One region of the Bordetella sp. MIP270_01_BMS genome, then DNA from elsewhere that is predicted to be linked to it. Evidence: predicted binding sites of a transcription regulator. Region 1 holds the regulator's gene; each other region holds the start of a gene.

Region 1 (9,981 bases):
CCTCGACAGGGCTGAGATCTCCCTGAACGGTGCGCAGGCGCACCATGCCCGGCGAGTCGACAAAATCGTACGGCGCGCCGCTGGCGCGCGCATCGTCGGCGGAACGCCCCATGAAGCGCTTCACCGAAACGACGGTATTGAATGAATCAGCGCTCTGCTGCTGCAGGGCCTCGCGGCCGATGACGACCCTGCCGTCGGGCAGATAGCGCACCGCCGAGGGCAGCAGGGGCTGGCCCGCTGCGTCGTTCAGCACTTCGGGAGTGCTGCTGCGCACGGCAGCCACCAGTGAATTGGTCGTGCCCAGGTCGATGCCCACCGCCAGCTTGCGCTGGTGCGGTGCGGGCGATTCGCCAGGCTCGGAAATCTGCAATAAGGCCATGATTGTGCTTCAGGTCGGAAAGCGAAACAGCGGCTTGGCGCGTGCCCGCGTGGGCCGGCTAGCCGGAGGGATGCGCGGCGGCGAGTTCATGCGCCAACTTTTCAACGAACATCCATTCGCGCACCTTGGTACCGGCGGCGGCATAGTCGTGGCGTTCGTCGAGCAGCGTGGCCAGCGTCGCGCGCATGTCGCGACGCGCCTCGTCCAGTTCGGTTTGCAGCGTGGCATACACGGCGGCGTCGGTGCGGGCGTCGTCAAGCATTTCGCGCCATTGCATCTGCTGCATCAGGAACGCAGGTTCCATGGCGGTGTTGCTTTCGGTCTGCAGGTCGACGCCGGCCTGTTCGCATAGATAGCGCGCGCGCGACAGAGGGTCGCGCAATTGGCGATAAGCCTCGTTGGCACGCGCTGCCCATTGCATGGCCACGCGGCGCTCGGCCGGACTTGCCGTGGCGAAGCGGTCCGGATGCACTCGGGCCGCCACGCTGCGCCAGGCCTGTTCAAGCACCTGAGGATCGATGTCGAACCGCGCCGGCAGGCCGAACAGGCTGAAATGGTCGTCGGCCGCCAAAGGCTACACCGTGAACGACTCGCCGCAGCCGCAGGTCGCCTTTTCGTTGGGATTGCGAAACTTGAAACCTTCGTTCAAACCCTCGCGCGCGTAATCGAGTTCGGTACCTTCCAGGTAGGCGAAACTCTTGGGGTCGACAAACACCTTGACCCCAAAACTTTCAAACACCATGTCCTCCGGCGCCGGGTCATCCACGTACTCAAGCTTGTACGCCATGCCCGAACAACCGGTCGTACGAACGCCCAGCCGCAAACCCACGCCCTTCCCGCGTTTCTGCAGGTAGCGCCCGATATGCGAAGCCGCCTGTTGGGTGAGGGTAACGGGCATGTCAGTTCACCGCGGCAGCAATCGCCGTTTCTTCGGTGGACGAGTGCTTGGTCTTGTAATCCTGCACCGCCGCCTTGATGGCGTCTTCCGCCAGGATCGAGCAGTGGATCTTGACCGGCGGAAGCGCCAATTCTTCGGCGATCTGGGTGTTGCGAATGTTCAGGGCTTCGTCAAGCGTCTTGCCCTTCACCCATTCGGTCACCAGCGAACTCGAAGCAATGGCCGAGCCACACCCGTAAGTCTTGAAGCGCGCGTCTTCGATGACGCCCGATTCGCTGACCTTGATCTGCAGCTTCATGACGTCGCCACACGCGGGGGCACCGACCATGCCGGTACCCACCGACTCGTCGCCCTTGTCGAACGAACCCACGTTACGGGGGTTTTCGTAGTGGTCCAGTACTTTGTCGCTGTAAGCCATGGTGATTCTCCTGTTTCGGTCGCGTGCGCGCTCAGTGGGCAGCCCACTGCACGGTATTGAGGTCTATGCCGGCCTGGGCCATTTCCCACAGCGGCGACATGTCGCGCAACTTGCCCACGCGGCTCTTGATCAGTTCGATGGTGAAGTCGATCTCTTTCTCGGTGGTAAAACGCCCCAGCGTAAAACGAATCGAGCTGTGGGCCAGTTCGTCATTGCGGCCCAGCGCACGCAAAACGTACGAAGGTTCGAGGCTGGCGGACGTGCAGGCCGAGCCGCTGGAGACGGCCAGCTCTTTGATGGCCATGATCAACGATTCGCCTTCCACATAGTTGAAGCTGACGTTCAGATTGTGCGGAACGCGCTGTTCGAGGTCACCATTCAGATAGGTTTCCTCGATTTGCGACAGCCCCGCCCACAGCCGGTCGCGCAGCATGCGGATGCGCTCGTTCTCGGTACCCATTTCTTCGCGGGCCAGGCGAAACGCCTCGCCCATGCCCACGATCTGGTGCGTCGCCAGGGTGCCTGAACGGAAGCCACGCTCGTGACCGCCGCCATGCATCTGCGCCTCGATGCGCACACGCGGCTTGCGGCGCACGTATAGCGCTCCGATGCCCTTGGGGCCATATGACTTGTGAGCCGAGAATGACATCAGGTCGACTTTCAGCTTTTGCAGGTCGATGGCCACCTTGCCGGTCGCCTGGGCCGCATCCACATGGAAAACAATGCCCTTTTCGCGGCAGATCTCGCCCAGCGTCTCGATATCCTGGATAACGCCGATTTCGTTGTTGACCATCATCACCGACACCAGCACGGTATCGGGCCGCAACGCCGCCTTGAACGCGTCTAGGTCCAGCAGACCATCTTCGCGCACGTCAAGATAGGTGACTTCGAAGCCCTGGCGCTCGAGTTCACGACAGGTATCCAGCACCGCCTTGTGTTCGGTCTTGACGGTAATGACGTGCTTGCCCCGCTCCGAGTAAAAATTCGCTGCGCCCTTGATGGCCAGGTTGTCGGATTCCGTAGCGCCGGAGGTCCAGATGATTTCCCGCGGATCGGCGTTGACCAGCGAGGCGACTTCCTTACGGGCATTCTCGACAGCGTCTTCCGCTTCCCAGCCGAATGCGTGGCTGCGGGAAGCGGGGTTGCCGAAACTTTCGTAAAGCCAGGGCACCATTTTGTCGACCACGCGAGGGTCGACCGGCGTGGTGGCCGAGTAATCAAGATAGATTGGACGGTTGGTCATGGAATCTAGGCTCCTGCTTCTTATACGGTGGCGCCTGCGGCTATCGTGGGGCTCGAGGCGGCAGGGGACGCCGTAGCGCCACGCTCTACCCGCACCGCCGAGCAGCCCTGGGCCGCTTGCGAGGCTTCCTGCAACTGGCGCAGACGCTGCTGGTCCACCAGATCTTGCAGGGAGACGGAATCGAGGTAATCGACCATCTTGCGATTGAGGGTCGTCCAGAGTTCATGGGTCATGCACTTGCCCGACTTGCCGTTATTGCCACTGGTGCAATCGTGCTTGCCACCGCAATTGGTGGCATCGAGCGGTTCGTCGACCGCAAAAATGATGTCGGCGACGGTGACGTTGCGCGCCAGGCGGGCCAGCGAGTAACCGCCTCCGGGCCCCCGGACGCTGTCGACCAGCTCATGACGCCGCAATTTGCCGAACAGCTGCTCCAGATAGGAAAGCGAAATGTTCTGGCGCTGGCTGATGGCCGCGAGAGTCACCGGACCGCTGTGCTGCCGCATGGCCAGGTCGATCATCGCGGTGACCGCGAAACGCCCTTTCGTAGTAAGCCGCATGGTGGTTTCCTGTAAGACCGGCAGGCCACCCGAGTGGGCAACCAATACCTGAGTAATTACCTCAAGTATAGCAAATTCCCGAGTAAATTGGTATGGCTTCACAGTCGTAAAAAACCGCGCCGGGGCGCGGTTTTTTGGCTGCGGCAGCCGCCTCAGGCGGCCTGATATTGGGTTGCGCGCTTGCGGACCAGTTCCAGAACGCCCTGACAGGCGTCCTCGAGGTAATCGAGGACCTTGCCAAAACCTTCGGGACCACCATAATAGGGGTCAGGTACGGTCGCTTCTTCGAATTCGTTGGCAAAGCGCATGAGCAGCATCAGCTTGTGCTGATACGCCTTGGGGCACTGTTGCTGCAACGCTGAAAGATTGTCCCAATCCATGGCCAGGATGAGATCGAATTCGCGGAAGTCGTCGGCCGTGACCTGACGCGCAACGCAATGGTTGATCTCGTAGCCACGCTTGCGCGCAGCGGCCTGGGCGCGGGCATCGGGTGCCTCGCCAATGTGGTAGGCGTGAGTACCGGCGGAATCCACACGCACGACGTCACTCAAGCCGGCATCGTTCACCAAATGGCGAAACACGCCCTCTGCGCTCGGCGAGCGACAGATATTACCCATGCAAACGAAAAGTACCTTGGTCATCATGGGTGTAAGTCTGAGGGAAAACCCGGAATATAGCAAGTTTTTTTTGCAATTGCGCATGCGTGCAGGCGCAAGCGGCCGGGATAATATTTTTCTATCTTATCAATAGATTAGCTTAATTATCTAAGGTTTTACTCGATGTTTTTTTCGTCCAAGACGTAACACATTCGAGGTTTTGCCCGCAATGCAGCACCGGCCCACGCACCGCCCCGCTTTGGGGCGTGAAACGCTGCATTGGGGGGCACGATTCGGCCTCGTTCAACGGCCAAAACGTCAGAGATCGCCTCCGAGCAGCACCCTCTGCTTGAGCGCGTTGAGCGCGTCGCGGGCTGCGGCCGCCTGCTCGAATTCCAGATTTCGCGCATGGTCGGTCATGAGCTTTTCGAGGCGCCGGATCTCGCGAGCCATGGCTTTTTCGTCGACCAGCAATTCGGGCGCCACCGCCGCTTCCAGGGTATCGTGGCGCACCGGCGCGACAATGCCGTCGATAAGCTCGCGCACCGCTTTATTGACGCCCCGCGCCGTAATGCCGTTGTCGATATTGAACTGAAGCTGTTTGTTGCGGCGGCGCTCGGTTTCGTCCATGGCGCGCCGCATCGACGCCGTAATGGTGTCGGCGTAGAGAATGGCATGGCCATTGAGATTGCGCGCCGCCCGTCCGATGGTCTGGATGAGGCTGCGTTCTGAACGAAGAAAGCCCTCTTTATCGGCGTCCAGGATGGCCACCAGAGAGACCTCCGGGATGTCCAACCCCTCGCGCAGCAGGTTGATTCCGACCAGCACGTCGAAGGTGCCGAGCCGCAGGTCGCGGATGATTTCGACGCGCTCGACCGTATCGATGTCGGAGTGCAGATAACGCACCCGCACCCCGTGCTCGGCAAGATAGTCGGTAAGATCTTCGGCCATGCGCTTGGTGAGAGTAGTGACCAAGACGCGCTCTTGCGCCGCGACCCGAAGTTTTATCTGCCCAAGCAGGTCGTCGACCTGCGTGCGGGCGGGCCGGACCTCGACCAGGGGGTCTACCAGACCAGTCGGCCGAACCACTTGCTCGACCACATTGTCGGAATGCTCTTGTTCGTACGCCGCAGGCGTGGCCGACACGAAGACGCACTGGCGCATGCGGGATTCGAACTCTTCGAGCCGCAAGGGCCGGTTGTCCAGTGCCGAGGGAAGCCGGAAGCCATATTGCACCAAGGTTTCCTTGCGCGCGCGATCCCCTCGGAACATGCCGCCCAACTGCCCGATGGTGACGTGGCTTTCATCGATGAACATGAGCGCGTCTGCGGGCAGGTAATCGATGAGCGTGGGCGGCGGCTCGCCCGGCGCAGCGCCCGACAGGTGCCGTGAATAGTTTTCGATACCCTTGCAGAAACCGAGTTCCTGCAGCATTTCGAGGTCGAACCGCGTGCGTTGCTCGAGACGCTGCGCTTCCACCAGCCGGCCTTCGGCGGTGAGCAGTTTAAGACGGTCGCGCAGCTCTTCCTTGATGGTTTCGATGGCGCGCAGGACCGTATCGCGCGGCGTCACATAGTGCGAGCCCGGGTAAACGGTAAAGCGCGGCACTTTCTGGCGCACGCGCCCTGTCAGCGGGTCGAACAATTCGAGCGATTCGATTTCATCGTCGAACAGCGTCAGCCGTACCGCCAATTCGGGGCTTTCGGCCGGGAAGATGTCGAGCGTCTCGCCCCGCGCGCGGAACGTGCCCCGAGTGAAGTCGGCGTCGTTGCGCGTATATTGCATGGCGACCAGGCGCGCCAGCACTTCACGGCGCGAAATGCGGTCTCCGGCGCGCAGGATCAGCACCATGGCATGGTAGTCGCCCGGGTTGCCGATGCCGTAGATGCACGAGACGGTGCCTACGATGATGGTGTCGCGGCGCTCGAGCAGGCTCTTGGTGGCCGACAGCCGCATCTGCTCAATGTGCTCGTTGATTGACGAGTCTTTCTCGATGAACAGGTCGCGCGTGGGGACGTAGGCCTCAGGCTGGTAGTAGTCGTAATACGAGACGAAATATTCAACGGCGTTCTTGGGAAAGAACTCGCGCATTTCGGCATACAGCTGCGCGGCGAGCGTCTTGTTGGGCGCCAGCACCAAGGCAGGCCGGCCCAGCCTGGCGATGATGTTCGCCATGGTGTATGTCTTGCCCGACCCCGTCACGCCCAGCAGGGTCTGATACATGAGGCCATCCTGAATGCCCTGCGCCAGGCTCGCAATCGCCGTGGGCTGGTCGCCCGCCGGCGGGTACGGCTGGTACAGGTGGAAGGGGCTGTCGGGAAAATCGACGAATCCAGGAGCGGTCATGCTAGACTGTCTCAGGGTAAACCCCCCATTATCCACAGCACGCGCCCCCGCGTCCACATACCCTTACTGAACCCCATGAGCTCTCTTTTCGATTCCGTCGAACTTGCGCCGCGCGACCCCATCCTGGGTCTGAACGAACAGTACAACGCCGATACCCGCCCCGGCAAAGTCAACCTGGGCGTGGGCGTGTACTACGATGATGACGGCCGCATTCCGCTGCTGGCAGCCGTGCGCAAGGCGGAAATTGCCCGCATCGAGGCTGCTGCCGCTCGGGGATACCTGCCCATCGAAGGCATCGCCGGTTACAACAAGGGGGCCCAGGCCCTGCTGCTGGGCGCCGATTCGCCCCTGGCCGCCGAAGGCCGCGTTCTCACCGCGCAGGCGCTAGGCGGTACGGGCGCCCTGAAGATCGGCGCCGACTTCCTGCAACAGCTGCTGCCGAATTCCAAGGTGCTGATCAGCAATCCCAGCTGGGAGAACCATCGTGCGCTGTTCGAACGCGCCGGGTTCACGGTCGACACCTACGCCTATTACGACGCCGCCACGCATGGACTGGACTTCGATGGCATGCTGGCGTCTCTGCAAGCAGCCCCTGAACAAACCATCGTGGTATTGCACGCCTGCTGCCACAACCCCACCGGCGTCGATCCCACCGCCGAACAGTGGCAACAGATCGCCCAGGTGGTCAAGGCCCGCAACCTTGTGCCCTTCCTGGACATCGCCTACCAGGGTTTCGGCGCCGGCCTCCAGGAAGACGCGGCCGTGGTGCGGCTATTCGCCAGCCTGGGCTTGACGATGTTGATCAGTTCGTCATTCTCGAAATCGTTTTCGCTGTATGGCGAGCGCGTCGGCGCGCTTACCGTGGTCGCAGGCAACCAGGACGAAGCGAAGCGGGTGCTCAGTCAGCTCAAGCGCGTCATCCGCACCAACTACTCCAACCCGCCCACCCACGGCGGCACGGTGGTCTCAACCGTGTTGAACACGCCCGAGCTGTACACCCTGTGGGAACAGGAACTGGCCAGCATGCGTGATCGCATCCGCCTGATGCGCAAGCAACTGGTCGAGAAAATTGCAGCGGCCGGCGCCACCCAGGATTTCGGCTTCGTCCTGCAGCAGCGGGGCATGTTCTCGTATTCCGGCCTGACGTCCGCCCAGGTGGACGTATTGCGTGAGCAGCACGGCATTTACGCCGTCGCCAGCGGGCGCATCTGCGTCGCTGCCCTGAACAGCCGCAATATCGACACCGTGGCCGAGGCCATCGCCGCCGTGATCAAGCAATAATCGAATCGTCTGTGCCCGCCAAAGGCCCGTCCTCCCGGACGGGCCTTTTGTTTTGCGTCGTCCGCTCCCGGCTCCTCCCCAGGTTAGCCCGTGCGGGCCCATTCGCCGTGCGCGCGAGCGGTCACTTCGAAACCGCGTCCGTGGGCCTTTAATGCTGACGACTGAAGGGCATACAGCAGCCGCTGACTTCACCTGAAAACTATCTTCTTGCCGCCGCGCTTCGCCTGGGCCTCGACGTTGCCCGCCCCGCGCATCTGACGTAACGCGGGGCAGCAAATCGCTGCAGTATGTCCTTCCGCCCAATGGGAAGCGGCCATGCCAGCCTTATCGTGCCCTTGTCCGGTCCACGCCTCCGATGCCGCACTCCGCTCTGGACAATTGCCGCCGTCTATATCCTGCGAGCGCTCGGCGCCTAGAACCGCAGGCTCGCAACCATCGCGCTCACTTGCTTTTTTGTCCAGTGTCGTCCAGAATCGCTGCTGTATATCCATACAGTCCGCATTACGGATCATCGCCATGGCCACCAAACTCACCACGCGTCAGCAGGAAATCCTGGATCTCATCCGGCTTACGGTGGCACGCACCGGCTTCCCGCCCACGCGCGCGGAAATCGCACGCGCCCTGGGGTTTCGGTCTCCCAATGCCGCGGAAGATCATCTGAAGGCGCTCGCGCGCAAGGGCGCCATCGAGCTGACCGCAGGCGCGTCTCGTGGCATACGCCTGAACGACCCTGTGGATACCGCCGCGTCGGGCACCGCTTCGTCTGCGTCCGGGCTCACCGGCATGGTCGACGCAGTGGGGCGCCTGCTGTTGCCTCTTGTGGGCCGTGTGGCAGCCGGCAGTCCTATCCTGGCGGCAGAACACGTCGAACGCGAAATCGGAGTGGACCCCGCCCTGTTCGAGCAAGCGCCCGACTATCTGCTCAAAGTGCGCGGCATGAGCATGCGCGATGCCGGCATACTTGAAGGCGACCTGCTCGCCGTCAAGCGGGCGGCAGACGCTCGCAATGGGCAGATCGTCGTTGCCCGCCTGGGCGATGATGTCACCGTCAAGCGATTGCAGCGTTCAGGGGGTCGCGTCGAACTTCTTCCGGAAAACCCGGACTTCTCACCCATTGTCGTCGACGGCACGCAAGAGTTCGCGCTTGAAGGCATTGCCGTGGGTCTGATACGCACCCAGGCGTTGCATTGATTCGCGCTTCCCGCCCCGGCCACTGCGCAACCCGGCAGTGTCCCGGCGATGTAGCCGAACATCCGCGACGCCGGACTGTCTGATTCCGGCCAATTCATGCGCATGTTGCGAATCACGCTGGAACGCAGTCCGCCCACCGGACCTTGCCCGTAGACCCCGCCCGGGCAGAATTTCAGCCCGCACTGGACGAGCGCCATACCGAGTTGTGCCACGCCGCCCAGACCTCGCAATCAAGTTGGATTTGCAGTGCAAGCGCGCGCCGTCCAACCGTTATGGCGCAGCTGGCCACCCTACCGCGCCAGCGGAACAAATAAAAAAGGGCGTCTCGCGACGCCCTTTTTCATGGCGCTTGCACGCCATGCGGATCAATCCTAGTGCTTGAAGACCGGATCGCTCGAAGCCGGCTCGGCCGGCTTGGCGACGAGGGGCTCCTTGACCGCTTCGTCTTCGGCCAAGGGCTCGGGCTGACGCTCAAGCGCCAATTCAAGCACCTTGTCGATCCAACGTACCGGCACGATTTCGAGCTGATTCTTGACGTTGTCGGGGATTTCCGCCAGATCTTTGACGTTTTCTTCAGGAATCAGGACCGTCTTGATGCCGCCCCGATGCGCCGCCAACAGCTTTTCTTTCAGACCGCCGATGGGTAGAACCTCGCCACGCAAGGTGATCTCGCCCGTCATCGCCACGTCGGCGCGTACCGGAATCCGAGAAAGCGCGGACACCATCGCGGTGGTGATGGCAATACCGGCAGACGGGCCGTCTTTGGGCGTCGCACCTTCCGGCACGTGCACGTGCATATCGTGCTTTTCAAACACGCTGTCGGCAAATCCCAGGCGTCGAGCGCGTGATCTGACCACCGTACGGGCGGCCTCGACCGATTCCTTCATGACGTCGCCCAGCGATCCCGTGCGCTGGATCGTGCCCTTGCCAGGCATATCGGCCACTTCGATTGTGAGCAGATCGCCACCGACTTCCGTCCAGGCCAGGCCAGTCACTTGGCCGATCTGGTTTTCTTTCTCGGCCATGCCAAACGTGTAACGACGCACGCCCAGGTAATCGCTGAGATTCT
Region 2 (9,981 bases), 200 kb from region 1:
ACGTCCCCTTCGAAAACGCCGGGGCCCGGCCGCAGCGGCACAGGAAGCCGGTCGAGATTGCCCGCGAGCTTTGCTCCTCGCTCGTCGAGCAATAGATAGATCTCTCGATCGGAGTCGATGCGGTCGGATAGTGTAAGTTCGATCGCCGCGATCAACGCGCTGCGGCCGCCTTCTTCGTAGGCGATGCCCAGCCGCTGCGCCGACGCAGTGATCTGGCGCGTGTACTCGGTGCGCAATGCGCCGATGCCTTGCACATACAGGAACGCGATCAGAATCAGGGTGGTGATAATCGCCAGCAGCCCGTAGTTCAGGGTCAGGCGAAACGAGATCGAGCCCCACAGATTCCTGGCGGCGCGGATCATGGTGGTTCAGGAGGCCGACATGGGCTCGTCGCGCATCTCAGCCAGCGTATAGCCTGAGCCGCGCACGGTGTGGATCAAAGGGCAGGGCGATCCCGAATCGATTTTTCGTCGCAGCCGGCTGACCTGGACGTCGATCACATTGGATTGCGGGTCGAAGTTGTATCCCCAGATGGTTTCGAGCAGCATCGTGCGTGTGATGGTCTGGCCGGTGTTCAGCATCAGGTAGACCAGCAGGCGGAACTCCTGGGGCTGCAGGACAATCGGTCGTCCAGCGCGCGTCACCTTCTGCGAGGCCATGTTCACCACCAGGTCGGCCACGCGCAGCTCCTTGATCTCCGGTCTCGGACGTGTCCGCCTGACCAGGGCGTCCATGCGGGCCACCAGTTCGGTAAACGAGAACGGCTTTACCAGATAGTCGTCGCCGCCCGCGCGCAGTCCGTCCACGCGATCATCTACCGCGGAAAGTGCGCTGAGGACGAGCACCGGGGTGGCCTTGCCCAGTGCGCGCAAGGTCGACAGGATGGACAGGCCATCGACGTGGTTGGGCAGGATGCGATCAAGGACGATGATGTCCCAGTGCTCTTTCATGGCGTGCTCTAGCCCGCTCACTCCATCCGGGCAGATCTTCACTGCATGGCCCAGTTCGACGAGGCCATTGGCCAGGTAGCGCGCGTTGTCTTTGTCGTCTTCAATAATCAGGCATTGCCACATCATCACGTCCCCCCGCGGGCCTGACGCGGCCCAGGGTCTTGCAATATAGCGGAACACAGCGTGCCGGAGGGCCTTGCGGGCGCTTCATTACGAAATGGTAAGGCTGGCGTAATACGCGCCGGCGGCGAACTGGCTAAGATGCGCGAACAGCGCGCAGCAGGGGCGTGTTTCGTGTCGAGGATCGCTATGAGCCTGTACGTCAATCCCATTCTGGATCCCGGTCAACGTATACGCAGGGTGTTCACCTTCTATGAGCTCGTAGAACTGACGACATTCGGAAAGTTGTTTTTCGACCGGCCAGATCGTCTGTCCGGACACGGTCAGTCATGGTGGCTGGTGGACGACAACGACGCGACTGACGTTCTCGAATGCGGGTCGGATGCGGTGATCGTGGTCGAGTCCTCGGTGCAGGGCCTGGCCCGCTCGTTTCTCGTGGGGGATGACGTGGACGTCGTGCTAGCCCCCTCGGACGCCCCGGGCGTGTCGGCTGCGGCCCGGCGGCGCGCCGCTGGCGACGCCTCGGGGGAACGCGAGTTGATGGTGGTGTTGCGTGCTCGCTGCCGGGCTCGCGGCGAGCCGCAACCTGCGCTCCAGTCTCTCTCGATCGACCTGAAGTCATTGCTTGAGCGGGTGATGGTGCCTCCCGCGGCGTCCACCCGGTTCTTGCGCGTGGTGGCAGACCTGGTGCAGCGCATTACAAATGCGCCGGTGTTTCGCGCCAGCACGTAGAACCTGGATTCGGTACAGCCCTGCCTGACTGCAAGTCCGTCGTGCTCCACAGTTCGCGACACATGCCCGCCGGACGCGCGCCTTGAGCAGATCAATGGAAATTGCGGCTGCGGGCCTCCAGGCCGCCCAGCAAACCCGACAGGTCTACGAGCCGCCGCGCGATCAAGTGTCGGACGCCTTCGACGCTTTGCCACACCCCATACACACCCAGCAGCGTGGCGCCCAGCAGTTCCCGCCGCTGGCGTTCGATGAGTTCATTGCGCACCACTACGTTGACGGGCCCGGTTTCGTCTTCGAGCGTGACGAAAATCGTGCCCTTGGCGGTCTGTGGCCGTTGCCGCACCGTGACCAGCCCGCATGCGCGCGCCAGACGGCGGTCGGGGTAGGTGTTGAGCACCGCGGCGGTTTCGAAGCGCAGTGCCTGCAGGCGGGGCCTGAGCAGCACCAGGGGGTGACTGCGCAGGGTCAGCCGCAGGCTGCGATAGTCGGCAGAGATCGATTGTCCTTCGGTGGGCTCGGGCAAAGTGGGGGCATCGTCGTCTGCGCTGTCGGCATCGCGCAGCAGATCGCGATGGGCCACGCTGGCGCTGGCTTCCCAACTGGCCAGGCGGCGGTGGCCCGCCAGGCTGTGCAGGGCATCGGCGGCGGCCAGCGCGTCGAGTTCCCGCCGCGTCAGCGCGGCGCGGCGGCCCAGGTCGCGGGTGTCGGTGTAAGGGCGTTCGGCGCGTGCCCGTACAATGCGTCGCGCCGTGTCTTCCGCCAGGCCCTGCACCTGGTTCAGGCCCAGGCGCACCGCGGGTCGGTCTGTGTGGCCGGGCCAGGTTTCCAATGACGCTTCCCAGCCGCTGGCCGCGACATCGGCGGGCAACACCGTGACGTCGTGGCGGCGGGCATCCTGGAGCAGCTGGGCGGGTGCATAAAACCCCATGGGCTGGGAATTGAGCAGGGCCGCCAGGAACGCCTCGGGTTCGTGGCATTTGAGCCAGGAACTGGCGTAGGCCAGTTGGGCGAAGCTGGCTGCATGGCTTTCGGGAAAACCGTATTCGCCGAAACCCTCGATCTGACGGATGATCGCTTCGGCGAATTCGGGGCTGTAGCCGTTCTTCAGCAGGCCCTTGACCAGTTTTTCGTTGAACTTGCCGATACCGCCCTTGCGTTTCCAGGCAGCCATCGAACGTCGCAGACCGTCGGCTTCGCCGGGCGTGAAATCGGCCGCCACCATGGCGATCTGCATGACCTGTTCCTGGAAGATGGGCACGCCCATGGTGCGCGACAGGACTTTTTCCACCGCTCTGCTGGGATAGGTGATGTCTTCCTTTTTCTGGCGTCGACGCAGGTAGGGATGCACCATGCCGCCCTGGATCGGCCCGGGCCGCACAATGGCCACCTGCACGACCAGGTCGTAGTATTCGCGGGGCTGCAGGCGCGGCAGCATGCTCATCTGCGCCCGGGATTCGATCTGGAATACGCCTACCGTGTCGGCTGCGCAGATCATGTCGTAGGTAGCCGGGTCGTCTTGTGGAATTTCGTGCAGGGCGAGGGGCTGGCCGCGCCGCTGGCCGGCGAGATCGAGGGCGCGATGCAGTACCGACAGCATGCCCAGCGCCAGGATGTCGACCTTTAGCAGACCCAGCGCGTCGAGATCGTCTTTGTCCCACTGGACCACGCTGCGATCGGGCATGGCGGCATTCTCGATGGGCACCAGGCGGGCCAGGTTGTCGCGCGCGATGACAAAGCCGCCGGGATGCTGCGACAGGTGGCGCGGAAAACCTATCAGTGTCTCGGCCAGCGCAGCCCAATGGCGCGCCACGCGCGAGGCGGGGTCGAGCCCGCAACTGCCCAGCGTGCGCAACATGGCCTGCTTGCCATCCCACCACTGGTGCGCCCGCGCCACCGCATCGATGATGCCCAGGTCCACGCCCAGGGCGCGGCCGGTGTCGCGCAAGACACTGCGCGGCCGGTAGGAGATCACCACGCCGGTCAAGGCGGCACGGTGCCTGCCGTATTTGTCGTAGATGTATTGAATGACTTCTTCGCGGCGCTGGTGCTCGAAATCGACATCGATGTCGGGCGGCTCGTTGCGCTCTTTGCTGATGAAGCGCTCGAACAGTGATTGGCTCTGTTCGGGGGATACCGAAGTGATGCCCAGGCAATAGCAGACGACTGAATTGGCGGCCGAGCCGCGCCCCTGGCACAGGATGTTCTGGCGGCGTGCATATTGCACGATGTCGTACACCGTGAGGAAGTACGGCTCGTATTTCAGTTCGGCAATCAGGGCCAGTTCTTTTTCGATCTGGGCCACGACGGTTTCGGGAATGTCGCCGCGGTAGCGGCCCCGCGCACCCGCATAGACTTCCTGGCGCAGGTAGCTGGCGGGGGTGGCGCCGGGCGGCACGATTTCATCCGGGTATTCGTAGCGCAGTTCCGACAATGAAAAGGTACATCGCCGCGCAATGGCCAGTGTCTGGGCCAGGGCATCGGGCGGATACAGGGCGGCCAGGCGCATGCGGGTGCGCAGGTGCTGTTCGGCATTGGCCTGCAGGTCATAGCCGCATTGCGCCACGCTGCGCTTGCTGCGTATGGCGGCCAGGGTGTCGTGCAGCGGTTTGCGTGAACGCAGGTGCATCTGCACGCAGCCCAACGCCACCACCGGCAGCCCGCTGGCCTGCGCGGCGTGCTGGACGGCCGCGCGGTGCAGGTCGTCGCGCGCATGATGCAGCAGGGTCAGGCCTACCCAGGCCCGGCCGGCGAAGTGCTGCGCCATCCAGCAGGCCTGTTCGGCCAGCACGTCGGCGTCGACGCCGACGGGAGGCGCCAGGATGGCCAGGCAATCGGGCATGCCGCGCAGATGGGCGTGGGCCGGTCCGGGTGCGGCAATGTCGTCGGCCATCAGGCGGTATTCGCCCTTGGGCGCGCGCGAACGCGCCAGGGTGATCAGTTCGGAGAGATTGCCGTAGCCTTGGCGGTTCTGCGCCAGCAATACCAGTGTCAGGGGCGGCGTGTCGGGACCGCGTTGCAGGGCCAGGGTGCTGCCTATGATGAGCGGCAGTTTGCAATCCTGGGCAGCGACGTGCGCGCGCACCACGCCTGCCAGCGAGCACTCATCGGTGATGGCAAGCGCGGTATAGCCCAGTTGGGCGGCCTGCCCGACCAGTTCGGCGGGATGTGAGGCGCCCTGCAGGAACGAGAAGTTCGACAGGCATTGCAGTTCGGCATAGCCCGGCAGCAGGTTGGACAAAGAAGGCGTCGCCATCATGCATAGCGCCCATGCAGGAACCAGCGGGCGTGTTCGGTGTCGCGTTCGCGGTAGATCCAGTAGCGCACGGTGGCGGCATCTTCAGCCACGAAATAATCGCGCACCGTCAGGGGGGCGTCCCACCAGCCGCTTTCGATGCGTTCGGGGCCGCGCACCAGCCGCAGCGCCTGCCCGGCATAGACCGGCCGATGCCCCGCTTCCTGCAGCAGGGTCGGAGGGTCGAGCAGCCAGAAAGGCCGGTCGAGCGGGCCCGGGCCGGTGTCAGCGCCGGCAGGACCGTCTTGCGCGGCCTGCCAGCCGTTGGCGGCCTCGGGGCGATGGTCAGCCACGGGATGCGCATGCAATACGCGGTGGCGGCCCAGCCGGGCGCTGAGCAGATCGAGCAGCCGAGCGTGTTCGGCCGGCGTGCCGCCGGGCTCGGGGAACAGGCAAGTGCTGGCGGCCGGCTGTTCCACCGTGTCGTCGACGCTGAGCACCAGCGCGATGACTGGCGCTTCCAGTTGCAGTCGGCCGAGTTTTTCGCGTAGCAGATCGAGCAGGTGCGATTGCTGCCAGGCGGGCTGGGCCAGGCTCAGGGGCAGGGCGGTGGGAGGGCGTGCGCGCCGGCCGCGTTCGTGTTCGAGCAGCAGGTTGAGATGCTGCACTGCACGCCGCCTGGCTGCCAGCCAGCCGCATAGCGGTTCGAGCAGGCGGCGGGTCCAGGCCAGCACGGCGTCGGCGTGCTCGATGTAGTCGGGCAGTTCCAGGCGTTGATGAAAGCGTGCGGGCGGCTGGATCCAGGCATGGCATTCCGGGCGGGAGCCATAGGCGGCATCGAGTTCCTGTGTCAGCGTGGTGCCGCAGCGCCGTTGCAGGCCGGCGCGAGGCAGGCGGCGCAGGGCGCCCAGGGTGTGGCAGCCCAGGTCGTTGAGCCATTCCAGGCGCGGCTGGGCGCTGGGCAGCAGGGCGCAGGGCAAGACATCGAGCCGGCGCGCGAGCGTGGAGGTTTGCAGGACGCGGCGCGGCGTCTGCGCACGGGCGTGGTGCGCCAGCAGCCAGGCGCCCTGCGCGGTGGGAGCCATGCCCAGCCGGGCGTGCAGGTGCATGGCGTGCAAGGTAGCGGCCACGCGCCGATGCAAGGCGCGCGGGCCGCCAAAATAGGTGAGGCTCGCGCCTACCTGCAGCAGCAGGGTATCGGAGCCGGCCAGGGCGATGTCCGGCGTGTATTGAAGCAGGGCCAGCGCCGTTTCTTGCAACAGGTGATGTTCGGCGGGGGCGTCGCGGCCTAGCAGCGGAATATCGGGCGCCAGGGCGGCCGCGCCCGCGCGGCGCATGCCGGACCGCAGCCCGGCGGCGGCCGCTGCGGGTGTCAGGGCGGCGATGCGTTCTTGTTCCAGTACCGCAAAAGCCGCATCATGAGGCCATTGCGGGCGTGCGGCGTCCAGCGGCAGGCAGCGCAGGAAGACGGCGATCCAGAGGGGCATGGCGAGGGGGTACAGAAGCCGGCAGCGAGGCAGGCTCGAAGACAATATGTAGCGGTTCGGCGCAGGCCGGGCCGCGCCGTTTCAGGATATGGACCGACAGCCCACCCGGAGCGGGTGCAAGGGCCAGCCGCAGAGGCGCGGGCGAAGCCTGTTGCGCGGCCGTGGCCGGACGCAGCACGAAACACAGGGTGTCGTGCCCCTGGGCCGCCAGGTGCAGGCGGCGCAGCGCTTCGGGTTTTACCCGTGGCAGCCAGCACAGCAGGGCGCCGCAACTGCCATGCTTCAGGATCTGTTCGGCGGCCCACAGGGCGTCGGCGGGGCGTTCGGGCGCGACCCACAGCAGTTGCCGCGGGTCCAGGCGCCAACCCTGCCAGCAGGCCAGGTGCGGCACATGGGGGGGCTGTACCAGCGCAATGACATGGCGGCGGTCGAGCTGGGCCAGGGCGGGCTGCAGCAGGCGGATTTCACCGATGCCCGGATGGGGAGCCAGCAATTCGACCAGCGCCCCTTGCGGCCACCCGCCACCGGGCAGCTGCGCGGACAGCGCGGCATGGCCGGTAGGGACGCCACGCTGGGCGCCGCGCGCCAGTTGCGTGGCGCGCCACAGGGAGGGGTGGATGTGTTCGGGTTGCATGGGGTATCGATATCTACTGTACAAATATACAGTATTTTGGGCGAGGCCATCCCGGTTTTGCAGATGCCATGCGCCTCCCGGCGCTCTACAATGACCCATACCCCCGCCCGCCGCCCCAGGCCCCGTCATGTCCCACAGCGCAGCCCTCGAATTCCTTCCGCAGACCGAGCCCAAGCAGTTGTTCATCCTGCTGCACGGCGCGGGCGACGCGCCCCACGACATGCAACCGCTGGCCCAGGCGCTGCGGGCGGCGTTTCCGCAGGCCGCCATTCTGGTGCCGGCCGGTTTCCAGCCCTGCGACGCCGCCGCCCATGGCCGCCAATGGTTCTCGATAAGCGGCATCAATGAGCACAACCGCGCCGAACGCGTCGCTGATGCCATGCCGGCGCTGGTCGACTACATCCGTGCGGCCCAGGCACGGCTGGGCCTGCTGCAATCCGATACTGCGCTGGCCGGCTTCTCGGAAGGAGCCATCATGGCGCTGGAAGCCGTGCAGGCGCACGATGGGCTGGCCGGCCGCGTACTGGCTTTTTCAGGGCGCTACGCCGAGTTGCCCAAAAGCGCACCGCAATACACCACCATTCACCTGCTGCATGGCGCCGACGATACCGTCATGACGGTATCGCACACCCAAGCCGCGCAGGCCCGGCTCGATGCGCTGCATGGCGATGCCACCATCGACGTGGCTACGCGGGTGGGCCATACCCTGCACCCCGCGCTGATCCAACGCGCCATTGAACGGTTGCAGACCTGCGTGCCGTTGCGCAGCTGGGAAGCGGCCCTGGGCCTGAACCAGGCGCCGCCGCAGGGTTCCACACTGCATTGAGCTGCAGGCCAGCCGCCTGAAGCAGGTTCAGGACTGCCCGCTGGCGATGATGACCAGCGCACGGGCGGTCTTGCGCCCTTCAGCGCTCAGGCTGTGAGGCAGGTAACCGGGGAAGCGCACGCTGTCGTCGCGCTCCAGCAGTACGGTATGTTCGCCGAACTGTACCCGTACCCGGCCTTCCAGCACGAAGATCAGTTCGTCGCCAGAATGGTGTGCCACGGTGTGTTCGCCCTGCATCCCCACCTGCACCACCATCACCGACAGGCCGCTGTTCGGGGCGCCCATGGTGATGGCTTCGTAGGCATGTTCGCGGGCGTCGGTAAGCGGCGAGGTCAACCGATGGCGCTCGCCGGAGCGCACGATATGGATTTCGTCCTTCGGGTCGGTTTCACCGAGCAAGGCCGATATCGACGTGTTCAGCGCCACCGCCACAGTGTGCAGCGAGCCTACCGAGGCCGATTTTTCACCTCGTTCCAGACGCGACAGGAAACCTTTATCGAGCTGGGTGAGTTCCGACAACTGGGCCAGCGTGAGTTTGCGGCGACGCCGCATGGCCCGTATGCGCAGTCCCACCTGCGGGGCATCGGGAGCGGCGGCGATCGGGGACAGCGGGCGTTTCGGCGGCATGGAAGGGCGGGTCAGACTGGCGAAGGCTGCATGATGCCATTTTTGCGCGCAGGGGGCAGGGCAGGACTGCGGGTTTTCCCCGATTTGAACGGAGGGGCAATTGTTTGTACTTTAGGCAACGAGTTGTCTATAAGGCAACATAAAACAGAAGGCAGTCCACGCTGCCTCAGCCATTACCAGGATGATGTTGATGTCGGAATACGCTTCCCAGGACAAGGACGCATTGCGCCGCCGCGTCGATCGCGAGATCGAAGAGCGCGCCACGCCCCAGGCAACCTGGACCTCGGCCCAGAAAATGGCGCTGGCCTGCCGCATGCTGGCCGCGCAAGGCCATTGGCACGGCGGCCTGGCCGGCCAGATCACCGCGCGGGGCGACCAGCCCGGCACCATCTGGACCTTGCCGTTCGGCATGGGCGCCGACGAGGCTCGCGCCAGTGAACTGATTCTCATCGATGAAGACATCAATCCGCTGGATGGGAAGTCCCTGCCCAATCCGGCCAATCGCTTCCACGCCTGGATATATCGCCACCGCCCCGAAGTGCAGTGCATCGTGCACACCCATCCGCCGGCTGTCTCTGCCTTGTCGATGGTGGGCGAGCCGCTGGTGGTGGCGCACATGGATGCCACCCCGTTCTTCAACGATTGTGCCTACCTGGCCGAGTGGCCGGGCCTGCCCATCGGCGACGACGAGGGAGAGATCATCTCGGCCGCGCTGGGCGACAAACGTGCCATCCTGCTGGCCAACCATGGCATGCTGACCGCCGGCAAGTCCATCGAAGAAGCCACCGTCATGGCGATCTGGCTTGAACAGGTTGCCGCCTTGCAACTGCGCGCCCGCGCCATCGGGCCGGTCAAGCCGGTGCCGGCCGAACTGGCCCGCGAGTCGCACGATTTCCTCGTCAAGCCCAAGATCCTGGGGTTGACGTTTGCCTACTTCGCCCGTCGCGTCCTGCGCGAGGCGCCTGACTGCATCGAATAAGGAGCCGTGCCATGCAACGACGTCGATTCCTGACTCTGGCGGGCGCCGGTGGCGCCGCGCTGGCCGCGCCGGCCGTGGCGCAGGATGCGCCGGTGGTCAACTGGCGCATGCCCAGCAGTTTTCCCCGTTCCCTCGATACGGTATGGGGCGCCGCTGAATTCCTGTGCGCACGCGTCGCCGCGCTGACCGATGGGAAGTTCAATATACGGCCGTTCTCGGCTGGCGAAATCGTCCCGCCGCTGCAGGTGCTGGACGCGGTGCAGAACGGCACCACCGAATGCGGCCATACCGCAGGCTTTTACTATGTAGGCAAAGCGCCCGCGCTGGTGTTCGATACCGGTGTGCCGTTCGGCTTGACTCCACGCCAGCACATGGCCTGGGTATTGCACGGCGG
Region 3 (9,981 bases), 1.0 Mb from region 1:
CGCTTCCAGCGCGCGTTTCAGCTCCCGACGAGCCCCGACGCGCGGAAATCCCAAAATATGCGTAATATTCATATAACACCCCAGTATATTCAGTTCAATTCAACTAATGGGGTATTCTCACCCGACAATCAATTGCGTCAAAATCAATGTAGACATACATTAAATGAAAATAATTCATTCAATATGCGGACGCAGACTGCTCGCCGCGCAACCTGTCGTTGATGGCTCGTATGCTTGAGATTCGCCACCTGGAAACCTTGTCGGCCATCCGTGACGGAGGCAGCCTGCAAGAGGCGGCCGAAAGGCTGCATCTGACTCAATCGGCGTTGTCGCATCAGCTTCGCGATCTTGAAACTCGCCTGGGCACACCGCTGCTGAACCGCCGCACGCGGCCGGCCCGGCTTACCACCGCAGGCTTGCGGGTGTTGGCATTGGCCGACGAAGTGCTGCCTCGGCTGCGCAGCACCGAGCGTGAACTGCAGAAGCTGGCCGCGGGCCGCACTGGGCGCTTGCACATGGCCATCGAATGCCACTCGTGCTTTCAGTGGCTGATGCCCGCTCTGGACGCGTTTCGCGGGCAATGGCCCGAAGTAGCGCTTGATCTGTCGGCGGCATTTTCATTTGCGCCCCTGCCCGCCTTGGTTCGCGGGGACCTTGACCTGGTGATCACTTCAGATCCTCAACCATCGGAGGCGATCGAATACCTGCCGCTGTTCAAATACGAACTTGTACTGGCGGTCGCAGAATCACACCCGCTCGCGTCATTGCGCCACATTGAACCAGAGCACTTGGCCGACGAAACCCTGATCACGTATCCGGTAGACAGACAGAGGCTGGACATATTCACCGCGTTTCTCGATCCAGCGGGGGTCGAGCCTGCAGCGATGCGAAAGGCGGAGCTGACACCTATCATCGTGCAGTTGGTGGCGAGCAGGCGTGGGGTAGCCGCTTTGCCCAATTGGGCGTTGACGGAATATTTGCAGCACGGGTGGCTGCGCCTGAATCGCCTGGGCCACGGCGGAGTGTGGCGGACGCTATACGCAGCAGTGCGCATTGAAGATACCGACGCGCGTTATATCACTGACTTTCTGGCAATTGCGCGCGAAGTCTGCTTCAAGACACTGGAGGGCATACGGTCGGTAAAAACCTAGTCCCAGGCACTGTGGTGCAGTCTGCAACCGCAGTCACAATGAACAGACGCAGACCGCCGCTTCACGTTGGACCTGCGCTCAGTCGTCAGGATCAACGCCGAGCACTCGCCGGATGACCTCATGTGCGAACCCCCGCCCCGCCAGAAAGCGGGCTTGCCGCGCGTATTCCGAGCGGTCGACGGGCTTGCCAGCGTAGCGCTTGCGCCACACTTCGAGAGCGCGTTGATATTCCGTAGCACGCAGATCGTCGCGCAACTGCGCGACCTGATCTTCGGCCACGCCATGTTGGCGTAGTTCCTGGACGATGCGGGCGGTGCCCTGCCTGGCTGACCGCCGGTGCACCAGGCTTTGGGCAAAGCGCTCGGTGGACAGCCAACCCTCTTTTTCGAGAGCGTCAAGCACCCTCGTGAGTTCGTCTTCTTCGCCTGCGTACGGCTGGAGCTTTCGTGCCAACTCGTTGCGTGCGTATTCGCGTCGCGATAGGTAAGCCACCGCGCGAGCCTTCAGGCTGGGCCCCCGGGGCTTGGACGCAACGAGCGGGGCATCGTCGGCATCGGCTACTACCGGCTGGCTCAGGGTTTCGAAGCCGCCGTCATCGGATTCATGACGTCCTGGCCCGCGACGCGCGCCACGCGGCGAGCCTCCCGAGCCAGGCCTGCGCATCACGCCTGGGCGCTATCTTCGGTTTCGGCTTCGCTGGCCGGGAAGCTGGCAGCACGGCTGACAATGCCCTGGTGTTCGCGCACCTTGTTTTCGATTTCGATGGCGAGTTCTCGGTGCTCTTTCAGGTATTCGCGGACATTGTCCTTGCCTTGCCCGATACGGGTGCCGTTGTAGCTATACCATGCACCGGATTTGTCGACGACACCCGCCTGCACGCCCAAGTCGATGATTTCGCCTTCGCGCGAAATGCCAGCGCCGTACATGATGTCGAATTCGGCTTGCTTGAACGGTGGTGAAACCTTGTTCTTGACTACCTTCACCCGGGTTTCGTTGCCCACCACCTCTTCGCCCTTCTTGATGGACCCGATACGGCGGATATCGAGACGTACCGACGAATAGAACTTCAGCGCGTTGCCGCCCGTGGTCGTTTCGGGATTGCCGAACATTACACCGATCTTCATGCGGATCTGGTTGATGAAGATGACCATGCAGTTGGTGCGCTTGATGGTGGCGGTAAGCTTGCGCAATGCCTGGCTCATCAGGCGGGCCTGCAACCCTGGCAGGGAGTCGCCCATTTCGCCTTCGATTTCGGCCTTGGGAACCAACGCGGCGACCGAGTCGATGACGATGAGGTCGACGGAGCCCGAACGCACCAGAGCGTCGGTGATTTCAAGGGCCTGCTCGCCCGTGTCGGGCTGGGAAATGAGCAGGTCGGTCAGGTTCACGCCCAGCTTGTTGGCATATTGCACATCGAGCGCGTGCTCGGCGTCGACAAACGCGCAGGTACCGCCGATTTTCTGCATTTCGGCGATGACTTGCAGGGTGAGCGTGGTCTTGCCCGATGATTCAGGCCCGTAGATTTCGATGACCCGGCCCCGTGGCAAACCGCCGACGCCCAGTGCGATATCTAATCCCAGCGAGCCCGTGGACACGACCTGGATGTCGTGCTCGACCTCATTGTCGCCGTAGCGCATGATCGAGCCTTTGCCGAACTGCTTTTCAATCTGCGACAGCGCGGCGGCCAGCGCCTTGGCCTTTTCCGATGCGGCTGCTTTGCTGGATTTGTCGTTCATGTGGTGTCCCGTGGGTAGAAAGTGTGCAACGCTGCGCAATTCGCCAGCAGCGGCGATTATTGCATCGGATTATACTGTACATATACACAGTGCGCCACTTTTGTACACGGTTTCCCGGGTGGGCAATGCGTACGCGCTGTGCCAGAATGCCTGCATCCGGCGTCCTGCCGGGCTTGCCGCTTTCATACCGCATGCGCATCCTCATCGCCGAAGACGACAGCATCCTGGCCGACGGGCTTTCCCGCTCGTTGCGTCACAATGGCTATGCGGTCGATGCCGTCCAGGACGGAATTGCGGCCGACTCGGCCCTGGCAGCACAGGCTTTCGACCTGCTCATTCTAGACCTCGGACTGCCTCAACTTGCGGGCCTGGAAGTCCTGCGGCGGCTGCGGGCGCGAAACTCGCTGCTGCCGGTTTTGATTCTCACCGCAGCCGACAGCGTCGAGCAGCGTGTCAAGGGCCTGGACCTCGGCGCCGACGACTACATGGCAAAGCCGTTTGCCCTATCCGAACTCGAAGCGCGGGTACGCGCCCTGACACGGCGAGGCGCCGGAGGCGGCGCCACGCTGCTCAGGCACGGCCGCCTTGTCTTCGACCAGACCGGCCGCGTCGCGCTTGTTGATGATCAAACGCTCGACCTCTCCGCTCGCGAAGTCAGCCTGCTCGAAATTCTGCTGACGCGCAGCGGCCGCATGGTCAGCAAGACGCAGCTCGTCGACCATCTGTGCGAATGGGGTGAAGAAGTGAGCACCAACGCCATCGAGGTCTACGTGCATCGCCTGCGCAAGAAGCTCGAACCCAGCGGCGTGAAGATCATTACGGTACGCGGGCTGGGCTATTGCCTTGAACGGGACCAGGGTGCGGGCTACCTCTCCCACTGAACCCGCAGCGCACGAAAAGCTGAACCAGGAGGCGCTGGACGCGATGCGCGGCGGGGCCAAGGGCCCCAGCTTCGCGCCGCCGCAGCGCTCGCTGCTGGGCGAGATCCTCGACTGGATGCTCGCACCATTGTTCCTGCTCTGGCCCATGAGCGTCGCCATCACCTACGTGGTCGCCCAGAACATTGCAAACGTGCCTTACGACCGGGCACTGGCCAACAACCTGCATGTGCTGTCGCGACACGTGCACGCACAGGACGGTCGCGCGGTCCTGCACATGAGCGAATCGGTACGCGATGTGCTGCGGCCGGATGAAACCGACAGTGTGTTCTGGCTGGCCTTGGGCAGCCAGGGCGAGCTCCTGGGCGGAGACCGCGCCCTGCCCTTGCCGTCCGAACTCGGACAGCCACAACCTGGCACGATTCTCTATGCCGACGACACGCTGCGTGGTTTCGGACTGCGGCTCGCGTATACCTGGGTCGACCTGCATATCCCCGGTACCCGCCCGGTGCTCCTGGTGGTTGCCGAGACGATGGAACGCCGCACCGAATTGGCCAATGACATCATCAAGGGCGTCATCATCCCGCAATTCATCGTGCTGCCCGTTGCGGTCTTGCTAGTGTGGTTTGGACTGTCGCGCGGTGTCGCGCCGCTGAACGCGCTGCAGCAGCGTCTGCGAGCCCGGCGTCCCGACGACCTTTCTCCCATCGACGAGCGCGCTGCGCCCTCCGAGATTGCGCCGTTGGTCGGTGCCATGAATGACCTGCTCGACCGCCTGTCCGCCAACGTACAGGCGCAGCGGCGCTTCGTGGCCGATGCGGCGCACCAGTTGAAGACGCCTCTTGCGGGGCTGCGCACTCAGGCGGAGCTTGCCTTGCGCGACGCCAGTCCCGACGAAATGCAGTCCAGTCTGCGCCAGCTCGTCATGGGGTCCGAACGCGCCACCCGACTGGTCAACCAACTGCTGTTGCTCGCCCGTGCCGAGAACCCTCACTCCGCCGACCTTGCCCGTCTCGACCTGAACGCCCTTGGATACGAGCAGACGATGCTATGGGTGCCCCAGGCCCTGGCGTTGAATACCGATCTCGGTTTCGAGGCGGCCGACCAGCCGGTGTACATCGCGGGCAATGGCATTTTGCTTGCCGAACTTCTGAATAACCTGGTGGACAATGCGGTGCGCTACACGCCCCCCGGCGGCCACATAACGGTACGGGTCAAATCCACCACTGACTGCGCCACCCTTGAGGTCGAGGATTCGGGCCCCGGGATAGCGCCCGAAGAACGCGAACGCGTGTTCGACCGCTTCTACCGCGTGCTGGGTACGCAGGCCGAAGGCAGCGGCCTGGGACTTGCCATCGTTCGAGAGATCGCTCAAAAGCATGATGCGAGCGTTCAGATCCTCGAAGGCACTGCCCATTCGCAACTGCCCGGAACCTGCATTCGGGTGCACTTTCCGTTGTTTGGACGCACCCAAGGTACGCAGGATGCTACCTAGGGGATACCCTTCCCTGCAGTATGGTGCCTCTGGACGGAATAATTTTTTGTTTCAATTTTAAGATTCAAGTAAGCATCACGTCAGAACCTCGTCAGCCAGCCTTCTTACCTTGCAGGTAGCGCTGGACCGGCCTGTCCGGCAAAAGCCCGCACGGTGGATAACCACCGGCCCAGAAACGAGGAGACAACATGAGCACAGCATCGGTGGCCGAGCGCGGCCCATCCGCAAGTCCCCGCCCCATGACCAAGGAGGAAAGGCGCGTCATTTTCGCGTCTTCACTCGGCACGGTCTTCGAGTGGTACGACTTTTATCTGTATGGCTCGCTCGCGGCCGTCATCGCGACGCACTTCTTTTCTGGGGTGAATCCCACCGCGGCATTCATCTTCGCATTGCTGGCGTTTGCGGCAGGCTTCGCGGTGCGCCCGTTCGGGGCATTGGTGTTCGGTCGACTGGGCGATCTCGTCGGCCGCAAGTACACGTTCCTTGTCACCATCGTGATCATGGGCATCTCGACATTTCTGGTCGGTGTACTGCCCAGCTATGCGAGCATCGGTATCGCTGCTCCGGCCATCCTGATCGTCTTGCGGCTGTTGCAGGGCCTGGCACTGGGTGGTGAATACGGCGGCGCTGCCACTTACGTCGAGAACACGCCCCCCAGGGCCGTCGCGGTGCATACACCGCCTGGATCCAGACCACGGCCACTCTGGGCTTGTTCCTGTCCCTGCTGGTCATCATGGGCGTGCGCGGCATAATGAGCGAAGAAGCGTTTCGCGAGTGGGGCTGGCGTATTCCGTTCCTGATCTCCGTGGTGCTGCTCGGCATTTCGGTATGGATTCGGCTTCAGCTCAACGAGTCACCCACCTTCAAGCGCATGAAAGAAGAAGGCCGTGGTTCGAAGGCGCCGCTGACTGAATCCTTCGCACAATGGAAGAATCTGAAGGTCGTGATCATTGCGCTGCTTGGTCTGACTGCCGGCCAGGCTGTCGTGTGGTACACCGGCCAGTTCTACGCCCTCTTCTTCCTGACCAAGACGCTGCAGGTGGACGCGAACACCGCGAACATCATGATTGCACTGGCACTGCTGATCGGCACGCCTTTCTTCCTGCTCTTTGGCTCGCTGTCTGACCGCATCGGGCGCAAGCCTATCATCATGGCAGGCTGCCTGATCGCGGCGCTGACCTACTTCCCGTTGTTCCAGGGCCTGACGCACTTTGCCAACCCGGCGCTGGAAAAGGCACAGGCAACGGCTCCGGTGACAGTCATCGCCGACCCGGCAACGTGTTCGTTCCAGTTCAATCCGGTGGGCACCTCTTCGTTCACCAGCTCGTGTGACGTGGTCAAGTCGTTCCTCGCTGCGAACTCGGTGAACTACGCCAACGAAGCGGCTCCCGCCGGCTCATTGGCCAAAGTCAGGATAGGCAACGACGAATTCGTTTCGTTCGAAGGCACGGGCATGCCCGCAGACGAATTCAAGGCCAAGTCGGCTGAACTCAAGACGTCGCTGACCGCTGCGATTCGTGATCACGGCTATCCTGCCAAAGCCGACCCGGCGCAGATCAACAAATTCATGGTCGTGCTGCTGCTGACCATTCTGGTGATCTATGTCACCATGGTGTACGGACCGATCGCCGCCATGTTGGTCGAAATGTTCCCGACGCGTATCCGCTACACCTCGATGAGTTTGCCGTACCACATCGGCAACGGCTGGTTCGGCGGGTTCCTGCCGCCCGTTGCCTTCGCAATCGTCGCGGCAACCGGTAACATCTACGACGGCTTGTGGTATCCCATCATCATCGCGGTCATGACGCTGGTCATCGGTTGCCTGTTCGTACGGGAAACCAAGGACGTCGATATCAACGCTTGATGACAGTTGTTCCCCCGCCAGGCAGGACTGCTGCGCCTGTCTGGCTCTTCAAAGCTCCTTCGGGAGCTTTTTTTTGCTTGCTTTGGTCGTAGCGCCAGCCAGAGTCGCGGCGACATTCAGGCCTCTGTCAGACCCTTGAGATTAGACTTCAGGCTCAGATCACGGCCTTGCACTGCATTCCCGAGCTTTTGATCCCCTGTTCGGAAATCGTAGGGCCAGTTCTCTGACGCCGATGCCGCGCCCCCCGCGAGCCTTATGGCGCGGCATTGTGCGACCTTCCAAGGCCCGGCTTTCCAAAGCCGGGCCATTTTTTATGTGCGCATCGCATGCCAGAGCACGTGCTGGCGATACCCGCTTGGTCATGCGCTGACGCGGGTGTATCCGCCTGGCCGGAACCGGCCGGCCGATGCCGGTTATTGATAGAACCAAGCGCCCACGTATTCGGTCTGGCCAGTTTCATTGGCACATTGCCAGCGCAAGGGTCAAGCGCAGCATTGCCGCCCGCATGAGAGCCCGCAGCTGCATCAATATGCGGCAGGGTCCATGCAGACACCGAATCGAAAAGAAAATGGAGTCCGGCCGCATTGTGAGCCGATAGGCGGCAAGCGCCGGATAGCCTCGCGGCGCTCGACCCGCTACAAGCAGCAGTGCCGCGGGTGATGTACGGGCCGCTCGGAGAGCGAGCCTCTTTGATGCAAGCGCAGCCCGCAGCGGCCATTAACCGGGCGGGCGCGCGATAGTGTCAGCGGCGGCGCCCCAAACCTACCACCAGCACGCCCACCACAATGGCGGCAACGCCCGCCCACGTGGGAACCGAAACGGACTTCTCGGTTTCCGCTGTCGCCTTGACCGACCCAACCTGCAGTACGGTCTCCTCGCTGGTGTAGTTGAACCCTTTGTACACCAGTGCCGCCGCCCCCAACGCGATAAGCACGATTCCTACGATAGTCGCCGGTTTCATCGATGTATCCTTTTTATGGTTGACGTGGGCCGGAAGATACCCGAACCCCTTCCAACTGTCAGTGACAGAACGTGTCGTGTCAATGGGGGAACGACGGTAGGCGTGCGCGCGCCTGCACTCGTATAGAATCAACCCTTTTGCCCGACGCCATGTGGTTCAAGAATCTCAAGATTTACCGTCTCTCTTCGCCGTGGACTCTCACAGGCGAACAGCTTGAAGAAAGCCTGGCCCGGCATGCCTATCAGGCTGGCAACAACCTCGAAATGCAAAGCCTGGGCTGGATATCGCCTCGGGAAAACGCCTCGCTGTCGCACACCGTGAACCAGCAGATACTGCTGAGCCTGCGCGCCGAAAAGAAGCTGCTGCCTGCCACCGTGGTCAACCAGGTGACCCGCGCACGCGCGCAGGAAATCGAAGAGCAGCAAGGCTACAAGCCGGGCCGCAAGCAGATGAAAGAGATCAAGGAACGAGTCACCGACGAGCTCCTGCCCAAGGCTTTCAGCATTTACCGGGACACTCGGGTCTGGATCGATCCTGTGAACCATTGGTTGGTCATCGACGCGGCGGCATCGGCCAAGGCCGACGAAGTCATTGGCCTGCTGGTGAAAACCATCGACCCGCTGCCGCTTGAAAACCTTTATGTGGCCCAGTCGCCCGCAGCTGCAATGACAGGCTGGCTGGCGGCCGACGAGGCCCCCGACAACTTCAGCATCGACCAGGACACCGAACTGCGTGCCTCGGGAGAAAGCCGGGCGGCAATCCGCTATGTGAAGCACACCATCGATGTGGATGATGTGCGCCGCCATATTCAGTCGGGCAAGCAATGCACCCGTCTTGCCATGACCTGGGCGGACCGCGTGTCGTTCGTGCTCACGGAGTCCCTCGACATCAAACGCGTTGCGCCCCTCGACGTGCTTAAAGAAGGCACCGATAACGTCATGCAGAACGATGATGAGAAATTCGATTCCGACATGGCACTGATGACGGGCGAACTGGCTAAGTTGCTGGCAGACCTGACGCAGGCCCTGGGCGGCGAAAAGCGTATCTGACGCGTCATGGCAGCACGCCTGCCGGCTGATGCCAGCAGGCTCCCCGCGATATCAGTCCAGGCCGTGGAAGGCCGAGTCGTCAGGTCCTACATGCGACGGGTGTTTCCACGTAACGTCGCGCATCGAATGCTGAACCAGGCCTTCGACACCCAGCAAAACGGCAAAGATAGCCATCCGGATCGGAATCCCGTTGTCAGTCTGGCGAAAGATGGCCAGGCGCGGGTCATCGTTGAGGTCGACACTGAGGTCATTTGCACCCGGTCGGCTGTCGCGTGGCAGCGGATGCATCACGATCGTGTCCGGGCCGCAATATGTGTCGATGGTGGCGCGGCTGATCTGGAAATCGGGCGTATAGCCTTCGCTTTCGTCATTGGCGAACCGCTCTTTCTGCACGCGGGTGGCATAAATGACATCCGCGCCCGGAAGACCGTCGGACAGCGAGCTGTGCTGCTCAATGACATTCCCATTGCGGCTCGCCTGCTCGATGATATATGCAGGCATCTCGAGGCCGGGCGGCGAAATCAGGGTGAACTTGATTCCTTTGTACAGCGCCAGCAGTTTGATCAGCGAATGCACGGTGCGGCCGTATTTCAGGTCGCCGACCATGGCAATGTGGGCACCGTCTAGCAATTTACCCAGGCGCGAGAACTCGGTCAGGATCGTATACAGGTCCAGCAAGGCCTGACTGGGGTGTTCACCCGGCCCATCGCCACCGTTCACCACAGGAATATTCGTCGCACGCGCAAATTCTGCAACAGAGCCTTGGTCGGGGTGGCGTATCACCATGGCGTCGACGTATCCGCTCATGACCCGGCTGGTGTCGTAGATGGACTCGCCCTTCGCCATA

The links. The regulator LexA, encoded in region 1, represses DNA repair genes until DNA is damaged. The targets are predictions, from matches to a motif close to ACTGTATNNNNATACAGT.
Region 2: imuA (translesion DNA synthesis-associated protein ImuA) is a predicted target of LexA. The motif match lies at 7,171-7,188, and genes of this name have one in related genera.
Region 3: recA (recombinase RecA) is a predicted target of LexA. The motif match lies at 2,961-2,978, and genes of this name have one in related genera.

The regions. Positions count from the first base shown of each region.
Region 1 is NZ_CM143297.1:1,035,300-1,045,280, forward strand. Features, by position in the region: gene hscA (Fe-S protein assembly chaperone HscA) at 1-379, opposite strand, end outside; gene hscB (Fe-S protein assembly co-chaperone HscB) at 438-950, opposite strand; gene iscA (iron-sulfur cluster assembly protein IscA) at 954-1,277, opposite strand; gene iscU (Fe-S cluster assembly scaffold IscU) at 1,279-1,695, opposite strand; gene ACV17W_RS04775 (IscS subfamily cysteine desulfurase) at 1,727-2,938, opposite strand; gene iscR (Fe-S cluster assembly transcriptional regulator IscR) at 2,959-3,498, opposite strand; gene ACV17W_RS04785 (low molecular weight protein-tyrosine-phosphatase) at 3,651-4,142, opposite strand; gene uvrB (excinuclease ABC subunit UvrB) at 4,413-6,440, opposite strand; gene ACV17W_RS04795 (amino acid aminotransferase) at 6,516-7,721, shown strand; gene lexA (transcriptional repressor LexA) at 8,238-8,912, shown strand; gene lon (endopeptidase La) at 9,284-9,981, opposite strand, start outside.
Region 2 is NZ_CM143297.1:838,873-848,853, reverse strand. Features, by position in the region: gene ACV17W_RS03880 (sensor histidine kinase) at 1-362, opposite strand, end outside; gene ACV17W_RS03875 (response regulator transcription factor) at 369-1,073, opposite strand; gene ACV17W_RS03870 (hypothetical protein) at 1,260-1,802, shown strand; gene ACV17W_RS03865 (error-prone DNA polymerase) at 1,894-5,055, opposite strand; gene ACV17W_RS03860 (Y-family DNA polymerase) at 5,055-6,521, opposite strand; gene imuA (translesion DNA synthesis-associated protein ImuA) at 6,451-7,155, opposite strand; gene ypfH (esterase) at 7,283-7,981, shown strand; gene ACV17W_RS03845 (helix-turn-helix domain-containing protein) at 8,009-8,608, opposite strand; gene ACV17W_RS03840 (aldolase) at 8,799-9,587, shown strand; gene ACV17W_RS03835 (TRAP transporter substrate-binding protein) at 9,599-9,981, shown strand, end outside.
Region 3 is NZ_CM143297.1:20,422-30,402, reverse strand. Features, by position in the region: gene metE (5-methyltetrahydropteroyltriglutamate--homocysteine S-methyltransferase) at 1-72, opposite strand, end outside; gene ACV17W_RS00165 (LysR family transcriptional regulator) at 231-1,151, shown strand; gene recX (recombination regulator RecX) at 1,230-1,814, opposite strand; gene recA (recombinase RecA) at 1,814-2,887, opposite strand; gene ACV17W_RS00150 (response regulator) at 3,079-3,768, shown strand; gene ACV17W_RS00145 (sensor histidine kinase N-terminal domain-containing protein) at 3,884-5,260, shown strand; partial or broken gene ACV17W_RS00140 (MFS transporter) at 5,500-7,124, shown strand; gene ACV17W_RS00135 (hypothetical protein) at 7,867-8,085, opposite strand; gene ACV17W_RS00130 (recombination-associated protein RdgC) at 8,235-9,134, shown strand; gene ACV17W_RS00125 (aspartate carbamoyltransferase) at 9,186-9,981, opposite strand, start outside.